DNA from 3 places in the Aquitalea sp. genome. Region 1 is predicted to be linked to each of the others. Evidence: predicted binding sites of a transcription regulator. Region 1 holds the regulator's gene; each other region holds the start of a gene.
What was found. The regulator sigma-54, encoded in region 1, starts transcription at its own class of promoters, with help from an activator protein. The targets are predictions, from matches to a motif close to CTGGCACGCTTCATGCTT.

Region 2: the regulator sigma-54 is predicted to act here: its motif matches at 2,229-2,246, upstream of QVF59_RS14055 (GntP family permease).
Region 3: the regulator sigma-54 is predicted to act here: its motif matches at 1,704-1,721, upstream of glnK (P-II family nitrogen regulator).

The regions. Positions count from the first base shown of each region.
Region 1 covers NZ_JASLFG010000055.1:29,534-34,506, reverse strand. Annotated here, with positions in the region: gene QVF59_RS18225 (KdsC family phosphatase) at 1-226, shown strand, start outside; gene lptC (LPS export ABC transporter periplasmic protein LptC) at 223-783, shown strand; gene lptA (lipopolysaccharide transport periplasmic protein LptA) at 773-1,327, shown strand; gene lptB (LPS export ABC transporter ATP-binding protein) at 1,324-2,055, shown strand; gene QVF59_RS18205 (RNA polymerase factor sigma-54) at 2,059-3,480, shown strand; gene hpf (ribosome hibernation-promoting factor, HPF/YfiA family) at 3,552-3,875, shown strand; gene ptsN (PTS IIA-like nitrogen regulatory protein PtsN) at 3,996-4,460, shown strand; gene hprK (HPr(Ser) kinase/phosphatase) at 4,453-4,973, shown strand, end outside.
Region 2 covers NZ_JASLFG010000038.1:31,639-36,611, reverse strand. Annotated here, with positions in the region: gene QVF59_RS14060 (3-hydroxybutyrate dehydrogenase) at 1-697, opposite strand, end outside; gene QVF59_RS14055 (GntP family permease) at 759-2,150, opposite strand; gene QVF59_RS14050 (sigma-54 interaction domain-containing protein) at 2,441-3,856, opposite strand; gene QVF59_RS14045 (carboxymuconolactone decarboxylase family protein) at 3,992-4,351, shown strand; gene QVF59_RS14040 (NAD(P)/FAD-dependent oxidoreductase) at 4,562-4,973, shown strand, end outside.
Region 3 covers NZ_JASLFG010000024.1:20,893-25,865, forward strand. Annotated here, with positions in the region: gene QVF59_RS07580 (ammonium transporter) at 1-1,281, opposite strand, end outside; gene glnK (P-II family nitrogen regulator) at 1,312-1,650, opposite strand; gene QVF59_RS07590 (accessory factor UbiK family protein) at 1,919-2,206, shown strand; partial or broken gene QVF59_RS07595 (magnesium chelatase domain-containing protein) at 2,213-2,440, shown strand; gene QVF59_RS07600 (hypothetical protein) at 2,501-4,375, shown strand; gene QVF59_RS07605 (hypothetical protein) at 4,608-4,847, opposite strand; gene QVF59_RS07610 (VPA1262 family N-terminal domain-containing protein) at 4,877-4,973, shown strand, end outside.

The DNA.
Region 1 (4,973 bases):
CAGCCTGGAAGAATGCGCTTTCATCGGGGATGACCTCATCGATCTGCCGGTACTGCGCCGCGTCGGCCTGGCTGTGGCCGTCCCGGCAGCGCCCACCCTGGTGCGCCAGCACGCGCACTATGTCACCGGTTTTCCCGGCGGACAGGGTGCAGTACGTGAGCTGGCCGAACTCATCATGCAGGCACAGGGCAGCTTTGACGCCATCCTGGCCCGGTACCTGGCATGATCCGTTCGCACCGTCTGTTTCCCATCCTGCTGGTGCTGATTACCGGTCTGCTCACCGTCTGGCTGGACGCCGTGTCACGCTGGCAGCCCAACAAGCGCGAACTTGACCCCAACAAGCCCGAGGTCGTGGCCGATAACGTCATGGCCACCCGCTTCGACCCCAAGGGAATGTTGCAGGAAAAACTGATTGCCAGCCGCATGTGGCAATACCCTGACCGCACCGAATCATATTTCGAGGCACCAGACCTGCAAAGCTACAAGAACGGCACACTGGCCTATCACGCCATCGGTGAGAGCGGTCGGTACAACAGCAAGACAAAGCAGGTGCTGTTCGACAAGAAAGTCACACTGATCCAGCCTGCCACCGGTACCCAACAGGAAACCCGTGTGCTCAGCAGCAATATGCGCATCGACACCGTACGCCATATCGCCCAGTCCGCGGCATTGAGCCACTTCTACTACGGCAAGTCGACCGGCAGCGCCGTCGGCTTCATCTACGAACAGCAGGCCGGCCAGTTGCAGCTGCTGTCCAATGCAAAGGTCACTTATGAAAAATAACTGCCGCCGCTTCATCCGGCTGGCCTGGCTGGCCCTAGGCCTGTGCGCCCTCCAGACTGCCCATGCCGAAAAGACTGACCGCGACAAACCCATCGAAATCAGTGCCGACCGCGGCAATCTCGATCAGCTCAAGGGCGTCACGGTATGGCAGGGCAATGTCATCATCATTCAGGGTACACTCAAGCTGAATGCCGACCGCGCCACCGTCACCCAGGACAAGCAGGGGAACCAGACCATGCAGGCCACCGGCCGCCAAGTTGTCTTCCGCCAGAAAATGGATGGCAAGAACGAATGGATCGAAGGCCAGGCCAACCAGTTGGACTACAACACCGTCACCCACGCCGCAGTGCTGACCGGCAACGCCCGCGTCAAGCGTGGCAACGACTTGGTCATCGGCAATGTGATTACCTACAACACCGAAACCGAAATGTATGACGTCAGCAGCGGGGCCAGCAGCAATGGTGGCCGTGTCACTGCCATCATCCAGCCCAAGCCCAGGGACAACACCCCTGCCGCCAAAAAAACCGACGGAAGCGCGCAATGAGCGGCCCCAGCATCCTTAAAGTGGAGCGGCTGAAAAAGCGCTTCAAGAAACGCACGGTGGTCAAAGACGTCGCCTTGCAGATCCAGAGTGGAGAAGTCATCGGTTTGCTTGGCCCGAACGGTGCCGGCAAAACCACCAGCTTTTACATGATTGTCGGACTGATCGGTGCCGATGAAGGCGAAATCACGCTGGATGGCAGCAGCATCACCCATCTGCCCATCCATCAGCGCGCCCGCCTTGGCCTGGGTTATCTGCCGCAGGAAGCCTCCATTTTCCGCAAGATGACGGTAGAGGAAAACATTACCGCAGTGCTGGAAATTGCCGGTTACAAGGGCGACAAGCTGGAGAAGGAACTGAGCCTGCTGCTGGACGACCTCAACATCGCTCACCTGCGCGAAAGCAATGCGCTGGCCCTGTCCGGCGGCGAGCGACGCCGGGTGGAAATTGCCCGGGTACTGGCCACCCGCCCACGCTTCATCCTGCTGGACGAACCCTTTGCCGGTGTCGACCCGATTGCCGTGATCGACATCCAGAAAATCATCACTTTCCTGCAACAGCGTGGCATCGGCGTACTGATAACCGACCACAATGTCCGGGAAACCCTGCGCATCTGCGACCGGGCCTACATCATCAGCGATGGCTCGGTACTGGCATCCGGCGAACCGGAAGAACTGGTCAACAACGAGAAAGTGCGCCAGGTCTACCTGGGCGAGCACTTCCACCTGTAAACCATGAAACAGTCATTACAGCTCCGGGTTTCACAGCAACTCACCCTCACTCCACAACTGCAGCAGTCGATCAAGCTGCTGCAGCTGTCCACGCTTGACCTGCAAACCGAGGTAGAGCGCTTCCTTCTGGACAACCCCATGCTGGAACGCGGCGACGACCTGCCCGCGCAGGAAGGCCCCGCCACCGAGTCCGCCAGCAGCAACGAAGAATCAACCACCCCCACATCCGACAGCAGCGACAATGACAGCCACAGCGAAAGCAGCGGCGAGCTGACCGACTGGGGCAGTGGCAGCCGGCGCAACGACGGTGACGATGAGTTCGACCCCATGCTGAATGTCCCCTGCCCGGTCAGCCTGCGCCAACATCTGCTGGCCCAGTTGGGGGAGCTGACGCTGCCCACCAGGGATCAGGCCATCGTACAGCTGCTGATTGAAGAACTGGACGATAACGGCTTTCTCACCATCGACATGGAAGAACTGGCCAGCAATCTGCCGCTGGAACTGGAACTGGAATGCGACGAACTGATGGTTGGCCTGCGCCTGCTGCAGCAGTTCGACCCTGCAGGCATTGCCGCACGCAGCCTTGCCGAATCACTCAGCCTGCAGCTGGCTCGCCTGCCGCACCAAGAGCCTGGCCATGCCCTGGCATGCAAGATCGTGGCAGAGCACCTCAGCTTGCTCGGCAATCGGGACTACACCCGCCTCAAGCGCATACTGGGCGCGGATGACGAAGCCATCCGCCAGGCACAGCAACTGATCGCCCGACTGACTCCCCACCCCGCCGCCGGTTTCGGCGGCGAAGACGTGCACTATGTCATCCCGGATGTCACCGTACGCAAACGCCGCGGCCACTGGGTGGCCGAACTCAATAACGGGGCGGTACCGCGCTTACGCGTCAACCAGCTGTACGCCCAGATGCTGTCGGAAAACCGCAGCGCAGCAGGCGAACTGACCGGTCGCCTGCAAGAAGCCAAGTGGCTGGTCAAGAACATCCAGCAACGATTTGACACCATTCTGAAAGTGTCAGAAGCTATAGTCGAAAGGCAACAAGCGTTCTTTGAACACGGTGAAGTGGCCATGCGCCCGCTTATCCTGCGTGACATTGCAGACGAGCTGGGATTGCATGAATCCACGGTGTCACGCGTCACCACCCAGAAATACCTGCTCTGCCCTCGCGGCCTGTTCGAACTGAAATACTTTTTCGGCAGCGCACTGGAAACCGACAGCGGCGGCGAATGCTCAGCCACCGCCATCAAGGCCCATATCCGTCGCATGATCGATGGTGAGAACACAGCCAAGCCGCTTTCGGACAGCGCCATTGCCGACGAACTGGGCAAGCAAGGGATACAGGTTGCAAGACGCACCGTTGCGAAGTATCGTGAAGCTATGCAGATACCGCCGGTCAATCTGCGCAAGGCACTGTAAAGCGTGTCTTGAAGAATATCCGCTCGCCCGGCCGACCCGACCGGGCAGTCAACACAAGAAGGAGTTAGGGTATGAACCTCAAAGTAACCGGTCTCCACCTCGAAGTAACCCCGGCAATCCGTGAATTTCTGGAAAGCAAGCTGGAACGTATCACCCGCCATGTCGATCACGTGATCGACGTCACCGTCACCCTGTCGGTGGACAAGCTGGTACAGAAAGCGGAAGTCAACGTTCATCTTTCCGGCAAGGATATCCACGTAGAAGCCACCGACTCCGACATGTACGCTGCCATCGATGCGCTGATGGACAAGCTGGATCGACAGGTACTCAAGCACAAGGAAAAACAGAGCGAACACCGCGCAACTCCGCAAGTTCAGCCGGAAGCATCCCTGTAATCACCTGACCGACGATGCGGGAACCCACGGGTTCCCGTTTTTATTTGCACGGAGCCTTTTTCATTTTGATGAAGGCAACGTAGAATTGGCCAGTTTTTGTAGCCGTGTGCATACATTCCTATGAGCCTGATTGGCAAAATCCTGACACAGGACCACATTCTTCCGGACCTGGATGTCGCCAGCAAGAAACGTGTCTTCGAGCAGGTGGGCCTCCTTATCGAAAATACCCACGGCATTGCGCGCAGTGAAATTTTCGACTGCCTGTTTGCCCGGGAAAAACTGGGCTCCACCGGCCTGGGCCAGGGCGTGGCCATTCCGCATGGCCGGGCCAGAGGGCTCAAGGAAGCTGCAGGCGTGTTCATCCGCCTGAAAAACCCCATTCCTTTCGATGCCCCGGACGGCAAGCCCGTGCAAAGCCTGTTTGTACTGCTGGTTCCGGAGCAGGCAACTGATCTGCATCTGCAGGTTCTGTCAGAACTGGCCCAGCTTTTCTCCAGCAAACAATTGCGTGAGCAACTGCTGAGTGCGCCATCGCGTGCCGATCTATACCAGCTGCTTACCGGATGGAATACCAACAATGCCTAGCATTACCGTGCGCCGGTTGTATCAGGACAATCAGCAAAAGCTCAACCTGACCTGGGTTGCAGGAACCGGCGGCGCGGACAGCCCCATCGGCAATGATGAACAACGCCCGACACTGGCGCTGGTAGGCCACCTCAACTTCATCCACCCCAACCGGGTCCAGGTTCTGGGCCTGGCTGAGGTCGATTATCTGAACCGGCTGGAACAGTCTGCCGCCAAAACGGCGCTGGACCAGTTGTTCCACAAGACCATGTCGGTGGTGATGGTAGCCAATGGCCAGCAAGTACCCAAACTGCTGCGCGATTACTGCCACACCCATAATGTGCCATTGATGAGCACACCGCTGGAAAGCCCCTACCTGATGGATGTACTGCGCATCTATCTGGCTCGCGCGCTGGCGGTATCCACCGTACTGCACGGGGTTTTTCTCGACGTGCTGGAAATCGGCGTGCTGATCATGGGCGACTCGGCCATGGGCAAGAGCGAGCTGGCACTGGAGCTGATTTCCCGTGGCCA
Region 2 (4,973 bases), on a different contig from region 1:
CCAGCGCACCCAGTTGCGCCGGGGTGACAAACTGGCCGGAGGGTTGTTTTTCGGCCAGCAAATCGTGCTGGGCCTGCTGCGGGTTGATGCCCTGTGCGCTGGCGCGGTCGGCAATCTGCTGTGCCACCAGCGGGGTGAGCACCCAGCCCGGACAAATGGCATTGCAGGTGATGGGGCTGTGGGCGGTTTCCAGTGCCACGGTCTTGGTGAGGCCCAGCACCCCATGCTTGGCTGCCACATAGGCAGACTTGCCGCTGGAGGCCACCAGCCCGTGGGTGGAGGCGATATTGATGATGCGGCCCCAGCCGCGCTGGCGCATCAGCGGCAGCAGCAGGCGGCTGGTGTGGAAGACCGCGCTCAGGTTGATGGCCAGCACCTTGTCCCACTGCGCTGGCGGAAAGGCTTCGATGGGGGCTACATGCTGGATGCCGGCATTGTTCACCAGAATGTCCACGCCGCCGGTTTCGTGTGCGGCAAAGGCACACAGTGCGTCAACCTGGGCCGGGTCGGACAAATCGGCCGGATGATGCCAGGCCTGCACGCCGGTGGCGCGGATGTGGGCCAGTGCTGCCTCAACATCGCCAAAGCCGTTGAGTACGATATCGGCCCCCGCTTCGGCCAGTGCCAGGGCAATGCCCAGACCGATGCCGCTGGTGGAGCCGGTAACCAGCGCGGTTTTGCCTGCCAGTGTTGTCATGTTGATTGTCCTGTCTGGCCCTGCACAGCGCAGGGCCGGGGTAGGGGATGGCTGGATGGAATCAGACCAGTCCGGTGAGATAGAACACGCTGATCACGAAAAACACCGCCAGCGTCTTGATCAGGGTGACGGCAAAGATGTCGCGGTAGGCCTCGCGATGGGTGAGGCCGGTGACCGCCAGCAGGGTGATCACCGCGCCGTTATGCGGCAGGGTGTCCATGCCGCCACTGGCCATGGCCACCACCCGGTGCAGTACTTCCAGCGGAATGCCTGCCGCCTGGCAGGCGCTGATGAACTGCTCGCCCATGGCGGCCAGTGCAATGCTCATGCCGCCGGATGCCGAACCGGTGACGCCGGCCAGCGTGCTGACCGTGACTGCGGCATTCACCAGCGGATTGGGGATGCTCTGCAAGGCATGGCCAATCACCATGAAGCCGGGCAGGGCGGCAATGACAGCGCCAAAGCCGTATTCCGATGCGGTGTTCATCGCGGCCAGCATGGCACCGGCAATCGCTCCCTTGCTGCCTTCGGCAAAGCGCTCCTTGATGGCGGGCCAGGCGGTGAGAGCTACAAAGGCAATGCCCAGCAGCAGGGCGGCTTCCACCGACCAGATGGCGGTGACGGTGGAAATCTGGGTGGTAACCGGCTTGGCCATGCCGGCCAGATGCAGTTCGTGACTGCTGCCGTACCAGGCGGGAATCCAGCGGGTGAAGGCAAAGTTACTGATGCCGATCAGCAGCAGCGGCGCGATGGCCAGCCAGGGCGAGGGCAGGCTGCTGGTGTCGACGTGTTCCGGCTCGTTGCGCAAATCGGTGCCATAGCCTTCACCGCGCGCCATCAGGCTGCGGCGGCGCCATTCCAGATAAGCCAGCCCCACCAGGGTGATGAATACCGCACCGCAAATACCCAGTGCCGGAGCAGCCCAGGCGGTGGTCTTGAAAAAGGTGGTGGGGATGATGTTCTGGATTTGCGGCGTGCCGGGCAGGGCGTCCATGGTGAAGGAAAACGCGCCCAGCGCCACGGTGCCGGGAATCAGCCGTTTGGGAATATTGCTCTGGCGGAACAGTTCGGCGGCAAAGGGGTAGACGGCAAACACCACCACAAACAGTGATACCCCGCCATAGGTCAGCAGCGCGCACACCGCCACGATGACGGCGATGGCACGTTTCTCGCCGATAAAGCGGATGACGGCGGCAACGATGGATTTGGAAAAGCCCGACATTTCCACCAGCTTGCCAAACACCGACCCCAGCAAGAACACCGGGAAGTACAGCTTGATGAAGCCCACCATCTTGTCCATGAACAGTCCGCTGAAGGCGGGCGCCACGGCGGAGGGGTCGGTCAGCAGCACCGCGCCCAGGGCAGCCAGCGGTGCCATCAGGATGACGCTGTAGCCGCGATAGGCGGCCAGCATCAGGAAAAACAGGGCCAGCAAAACCACGATAAAGCTCATGGTGTATCTCCTCATATTGTTGTATGGCCTGTGCCAGACCGGACGATCATGGGTATGCCCCATGTCGCTGCCTGGATATTGCAGGAAGCGTGCCAGAATTTCTATCTGTTATAAATCAATGATTTAGTGTGATTTGTGAACGTTGGGGTCACGGATTGTCTCGATTTGGAGACGAGCAAGGTGGCATCGTCGGCTGGAAAGCCTTGTGGCAGCAGGGAAAGCGTGAAAGTCTCGCTTTGTAGACGTCGTCTCTTTGTGGAGACGACATAAAAGAATGATCGCGCTGCGATTCAGAATTGGCTGGGGTTGATGCCCAGCGCAGCCAGTTTTTTGTACAGGGTGGCGCGGCCCATGCCCAGTTGGCGCGCCGCCGTGGGGACATGGCCATTGGCCTGTTGCAGCGCCTGGTGCAGCAATTGCGCCTCGAAGTCGGCTATCTGCTGCTGGTAGCTGGCCGCACCGGCTTGGGGGGTGTTGTGGATGGGGCCCAGCAGTGCCTGGATGTCGGCCTCGTCCAGTAAGCTGCCCTGGGCCAGCATGCTGGCGCGCTCCAGGATATTGCGCAGTTCACGTACATTCCCTGGCCAGTGATAGGCGGCCAGCCGCTGCAAGGCGGCATGGCTGATCTGGCTACGTGCCAGATGACCATGGCGCGCCAGTTGACCCAGCAGTGCTTCGGTCAACTCGGGCAGGTCTTGCAAGTGTTCGCGTAGCGCTGGCAGGTGGATGGTCAGCACATTCAGCCGGTAATACAGGTCGGCACGAAAGCTGCCGGCCGCCACTTTTTCTTCCAGCCGGGTCGAGGTGGCGGCAATGATGCGGATATCGGCGCGCAACACCCGGTTGGCACCCAGTTGTTCGAATTCCTTGTCCTGCAATACCCGCAGCAGCTTGGCTTGCAGGCTGGCCGGCATATCGCCTATTTCATCCAGAAACAGGGTGCCGCCATCGGCCAGTTGCAGCTTGCCGGTACGGCCTTTTTTATCCGCTCCGGTATAGGCGTTGGGACTGGCACCAAACAGTTCGGCTTCCAGCAGGGTGTCCGGGATGGCCGCCATGTTCAGGCTGACCAGCGGCTTGCCGGCGCGCGGCGAGGCGGCATGGATGGCATGCGCCAGCACCTCTTTGCCGGTGCCGGTTTCCCCCAGCAGCAATACCGCGCCTTCCAGCGGGGCGGCCAGCATGGCCTGGCGGCGGACTTCGCTGATCTGGCTGCTGTGGCCGACAAAGTCGTCAAAACTGTATTTGGCGCGCCGGGCCTGGGCCAGCGATTCGCGCGTGGCCGCCAGCTCCTCGCCCAGCCGGGCAAATTTGGCTACCAGCGGGGCCAGTGATTGAATCTGGTCGAACAGGGCAAAACCGACCGCCCCCACAATCTTGCCGCTGGCATCCTTCAGTGGCAGCCGCGTCACCACCAGTTGGTCTTTGCCGGTGGGCATGATGTCCAGCAGCATCGGCACGCCGGTTCTCAGCACTTCGCGCATCTGGCTGTTGGGGATGACGTTTTCCACTGGCTGCCCCAGTGCGCTGGCCGGGTCGGTAAAGCCAAAGCGTTCGGCATAGCGGGCATTGATCCAGATGATGCGTGCCTGTTCATCCACAATCACCGTGCCTTGGTAGCTGTCGTCCATGTGCTGGAACAGCGACTGCATCGCCCATTGGCGCACGTGGTCGTAGTCGGCCAGTTCATTGCTGGAGTGGGGCACGGCGGGTCCTTGCAGGCGATGGGATGCTGCAGATTACCACGCGGGATTTTTTCTGTGGCAGGGCGCAATTCAGTCTTGATTCAATATATAAAAATATATAATATAAAAATGAATTTAATCTGGAAGGAGAGAGCAATGAGTCACGACTACACCGGTTTGGCCCAGGAGCTGGGCAGCAAGCTGGCCGAATTCCGCCGCGAAATTCCCGATACCATGAAAGGCTTTGGCCAGATGAGCCGCGCCGCCCATGCCGATGGCGCACTATCCAACAAAACCAAGGAGCTGATTGCGCTGGCCATCGGCATCGCCAACCGCTGTCAAGGCTGTCTGGCTTTTCACAGCAAGGCCTTGGTGGAACTGGCTTGTACGCGGGCGGAGTTCATGGAAATGCTGCAGGTGGCGGTATACATGGGTGGCGGTCCGTCGCTGATGACGGCTGCCGAAGCCTTGCAGGCATTCGAGGAGTTTGGCGGAGAGCATGCGCCCGCAGCCTGAGCGGAAGAGATGGCCAGCAACACAAAAAGCCGCAGCGTCGGCTTTTTTGTTTTTCCGCGGCAGCAGAGGGCTGCTGCGCTGTAACTACGGTCAGTCCTTTCCTTGAAGACAAGGCCAAGGGCGATCCGTACTGTGCGCACAGGTGGTGGTCGTGTGCTGTCTTGGCCGACTGCTGCCATCTCCCCCTCATCCTGTTCATGGAGAACGCACATGACACATTCAGCCATGCCAACCATTCTGATTGTTGGTGGTGGTGCCGCCGGCCTGGAGCTGGCTTCCCGACTGGGACGTAGCCTGGGGCGGCGTCAGCAGGCCCGGATCGTGCTGCTTGATTGCGCCCCCACCCATATCTGGAAGCCGCTGCTGCACGAGGTGGTCAGCGGCGCACTCAATACCGGGATGGATGAGGTCAATTACTTCTCCCATGGCTATCACAATGATTACCAGTTCGAATACGGACGCATGCTGGGCCTGGATTCGCAGCGGCGCCGTATCCGTCTGTCCGAGGTGCGGGATGGCAATGGCCAGTTGCTCTGTCAGGAGCGCGAGTTGGCTTATGACTGGCTGGTCATGGCGGTCGGCGCACAGGCCAACGATTTCGGAACGCCCGGCGTGGCGGAAT
Region 3 (4,973 bases), on a different contig from region 1:
GTCCAGGCCTTCGCGTTCTTCGTCTTCAGCCACACGCAGACCAACAACCACGTCAATGATCTTCAGCAGGATGAAGGTGATGATGCCGCAGTACACCACGGTGACTCCCACGCCGATAGCCTGAGTCGCCAGGCTGCCCTCAGCGCCGCCAATGCTCTTCACCGCGAGCACACCTGTCAGCAGGGCACCCACGATACCGCCCACACCATGTACACCGAATGCGTCCAGGGAATCATCATAGCCCAGCATGTGCTTCAGGCCAGTTGCACCCCAGAAGCAAACTACACCGGCAACGGCACCGATAATCAGCGCACCCTTTACATCCACAAAACCAGCAGCCGGCGTGATGGCAACCAGACCAGCGACTGCGCCGGAAGCAATACCCAGCACCGACGGCTTTTTCTTGTGAATCCACTCAGCAAAGGTCCAGGCAAGAGCTGCCAAGCCAGTTGCAACCTGTGTGGTGACCATCGCCATGCCGGCACGGCCATCGGCGGCAGCTGCGGAGCCAGCGTTAAAGCCGAACCAGCCAATCCACAGCATGGATGCACCGATCAGGGTCAGAATCAGGTTATGCGGCGGCATGGCTTCCTTGCCGAATCCAATACGCTTGCCCATTACCAGGGCGCAAACCAAACCAGCAATACCAGCATTGATGTGCACCACGGTGCCGCCAGCAAAGTCCAGCACGCCTTGACCACTCATCCAGCCGCCCGGACCCCATACCCAGTGGGCAACCGGTACATAAACCAGCAAAGACCACAGTGCAGTAAAGATCAGCAGCGCAGAGAATTTCATCCGTTCAGCAAATGCGCCGGTGATCAGTGCCGGGGTAATGATGGCAAAGGTCATCTGGAACATCATGAACACCGATTCCGGAATGGTACCGGCAGCAGGGTGAACCGCTACCTTCTTGGTATCGGCGATGTAGTCCATGCCATCCAGGAAGACACGGCTCAGATCACCCAAATAGGGATTACCAACGGTGAACGCCAGGCTGTAGCCAACAATGGCCCACAGCACAGTCACCAGTGCCGTGATGGCAAAGCTTTGCATCAGGGTTGCCAGCACGTTCTTCTTGCGAACCATGCCACCATAGAACAGTGCCAGGCCCGGGATGGTCATGAACAGCACCAATGCAGTGGAGGTCAGCATCCAGGCGGTATCGCCGGAGTTGATCACCTTGAAATCGGCCAGGGCCGGACCAGCTGGTGCATCCGCCAGTACCGGCAGTGCCAGTGCTAGCAGGCTGCCACCCAATGCAGCAAGTTTCTTCTTCATTTGATTTCCCCTGTATGGCAATGGCGTCGCTTAAACCGCGTCGATACCGGTTTCACCGGTCCGAATCCGTACGATTTGTTCCAGTTCGAAGACAAAAATCTTGCCGTCGCCAATTTTACCGGTACGTGCCGATTTTTCGATGGCCTCAACAACCTGGTCCAGCAGGCTGTCGTCAATGGCGATCTCCAGTTTTACCTTGGGCAGAAAGTCCACTACGTACTCAGCACCACGATACAGCTCGGTATGGCCCTTCTGACGGCCGAACCCTTTGACTTCCGTGACGGTAATCCCTTGTACGCCGATGGCGGATAGTGCTTCACGTACTTCATCAAGCTTAAATGGCTTGATCACGGCGGTGACCAGTTTCATGTTCACTCCTTTGCAATGGATCCAGATGTATGTTTGCGTTGCTGAAGTCACTAGTGCACAAACTGTGCCAGCTTGCTATCTGCTTGTTACATAAGAATTTTCCATATCAAAATCCGTATTTGCATGGTGAAACTACGTATCGGCACCATGACAGAGCATTTATGATGATTCCTTTGCACTGCATTGGTGCGGCGGGTGAAACTGCAGCTGCAAGGGGATTTTGCTAAACTCAATAAGGAATATTGTCCCCAATCCAAGGAGCATCGAAATGTTGAGCCAGAAAATTTTTGAAGAAATCAGCAGCAAGATCAGCGATACCATCGCCGCCAGTCCGGCCAAGGATATAGAGAAGAATATCAAGGCCATGATGGCTTCCACCTTTTCCCGCATGGATCTGGTCACCCGTGAAGAATTCGATGTGCAACAGGAAGTCCTGGTACGTACCCGCGAAAAGCTGACTGCTCTTGAAGCGCGTCTGGCCCGACTTGAGTCTCAGGTTTTCCCCGAGGAGGCGCAGGCAAAGTCTGAAGCACAGGCCGAGCTTGGCCATTCCTGATTACGCATGTCATTGGCTCTTGTTGCAAGTCGTGCCCTGGCCGGCTTGCACGCTCCAGAAGTGGCGGTGGAGGTCCATCTGGCCAATGGACTGCCGCAGTTCACCATCGTTGGCTTACCCGATACCGAGGTTAAAGAGAGCCGTGACCGGGTACGTGCCGCCATCATCAACTCCGGTTTTGAATTTCCGGCGCGCCGTATCACCGTCAATCTGGCTCCCGCTGATCTGCCTAAGGTGTGAGGTTTCGTGCTATATGAGACTGCGCCAAATTATTTGAGAATAGGACTTTAAAGGATGCAACCAAGCTCCTTGGAGCAACGCTCACTAATGCGGCTTGAAGGCTTGTGGAAAGTGGTTTACCACGGAAGCCTGCATGACTGCGTAGCTAAGGAGAAGGCCCCGAGGCTTTCAATTTTCTTTGGCAAGCTTGCAAACCAAGTTGCGCCATCGACGCCAGCTGATTTTAAAACAGTTGGGCAGCCTATCGAGATTCCCGTCCCTGTTGGCGAGTTGATGCGCTTGCCAATCAATGTCGTCGTGAATAATTGTCGTTTGGCGATCGATCCTAAACTCCCTCTACCTTCAGAAGAGATAGGCGATTTTAATGTTGAGCTTGAGGCTGCCAATATTCGGCTCATCGATCGCTTCTCCTTATCTGAGAATGGGAGCTTTCTTATTCCATTGCGTGAGGGTAAGACGCCTGCTCCTGGGAATGAAAATGCAAAGTCTTATTATGTTGCTATTCAAGCCCACGGAAATCCTTACTACTTGATGGTTCCGTGCAGTGAAGTGTTTCGTTTTTTCTACTGTACCTCCAGTAGGATGGCGAATACCATTCTTTCCACAAAGATTCTTGACCCCAATCGGTACATTATCAATCCAGCCCATACTAACGTGGATAAGAAAAATCCTCGGGTTGCGGCTGTATGGTTACGGCAATGGATGCTGAATCAAGATCGCCGCCATATAGCTCGGCTATTTTTTACCCCAGGGGCATTTGACGAAGCAGCCAATATTTTTCTAAGGGCCGCAGGCCGTTGCCCTGAGGATGGGAAGTATTTTGAGCGCGCATTAATAGCTTTTCCACCTGCTCATGGAAGGATGAATTTAAAACTTATCTACCGTACGAGCATGGTTGATGGCTATGTCAGCTACTTCGTTACTCGAATTCTTCGCTCGGACTGGGCAATGGACTTTGACGCGATTCATTTTGGCCGAGACAATGACAATGAGCGGGTTGCGTGTGATGAAGAGCGAGAGGGGTTAGAGGAGCAAAGTAGGTCTGGACCGCCAGCAGTGCCGGAGGTTGGTACGGAGATCACCTCGTTAGTTGATGAAGGTGCGGATGCTACGCTTACTCAGATGGAGCTGGCTGATGCTGATTTTGCCGCCCGCTTCCCAGAGCTGGAAAAAATCCCTTCACCCAAAATCCCAAAGCAAGATCAGGTCAGTAAAGGAAATGATGATCGCCGTCGCGTAGTGGTAGAAGGAGGATCATTGCTGGAATTTTGTGAGGAGACCGAAAAAAAACTGGTTTCTACTATCTTGGTCGCGATTAATAAGGGCGATGAGATCCAATCAGAGCAAGAGGCGAATTTGCCCCTGGAGAGCTTGTCCCCTGCTCCTCATACGAAGTTGGATGAAATTTTGCTTTTGCTAGACGAGGCTGAACGCGCTGGCAATGTAAAAGTTGATTACAAGTCTGTTCTAGGCAATCGTGTCATATACCGCTCAAGGATTCTTAATCGATTGCCACGTGAGCACGAGGGTAAGTCACCACAATGGCTTTTTTTAGATCCCTCTCGAAAAGAAACACGTCCCGTGCTGGTGGCTGCATTGCGCTATGGTGGTCAGCTGCGTTATTTAATTGACTTCATGCACCCCAAAGAAGCTAGTGGCTCCTCAATGCTTGTACTTTGGGATCCAGAGGGGTATCCCTTACCTAGGCGCTCCCTAAGCCTCGCGATTGATGGATGTATCAGTAACATCTCAGTCAGCCTGAAAAATTGCGTTCTTGTTACGCCTTGTTGTGGTTTTCGGATAAAACATAGTAAGGGTACTAGCACTGACTATAAATATCTCCTCGACAAGATATTTGAACCTGGTCGCGATGAGATGCATTTGCTGATTAATCCTCCTCCGAGGAAAAGGAAGCAAAAAAGGGTATAAACGTTAGGGCGTTTTGATAGAAGGTCAACTCACAATCCACCTAGGGTTGCAAAATTTTAATGTGCGAATATTACTTGTAGCAGGCCATAGTGTTGGTCAAGTCTGACCGGTTTTATCTTCAGAAGATGGGCTTAGTTAAATAAGCGAATCTCAACTGAATAAAATAGATTCTAGCGCTGTGCACATTCCTATCTTTTATGGTGAGGCTAGCTTGCCAGCCACTGGATGGGCACTACTCGAGTGGCTTCTCCTCGGCCTTGTGTGTACGAATGCGCAGGGCAATCCCGATGCCCGCTATCCACCAAGTGAGGCCCATCACCTGTTTGACCAATCTGCCAACCATTTTGATTTGTCTTTGGCATATCTGCGGCTTAATATTGATGTATTCATGATCGCAGTGCGCCGCATTTGAAGAAACGCTGTGGAAACTGTGCGGATTCGCAAGCTTCAGAGAGCCGGCTGCCTGCATCACGGTGAAGGCTTCTCCCGATTGGTCAAAACATGCAAAAGAAGATGGTTGTTTGGGATGTGGCAAGGACACTTACAAAGCTGGAAGAGCTGGTCGAGCCTGGTGTTGTCGGGTTCTATCGCAGTGTCG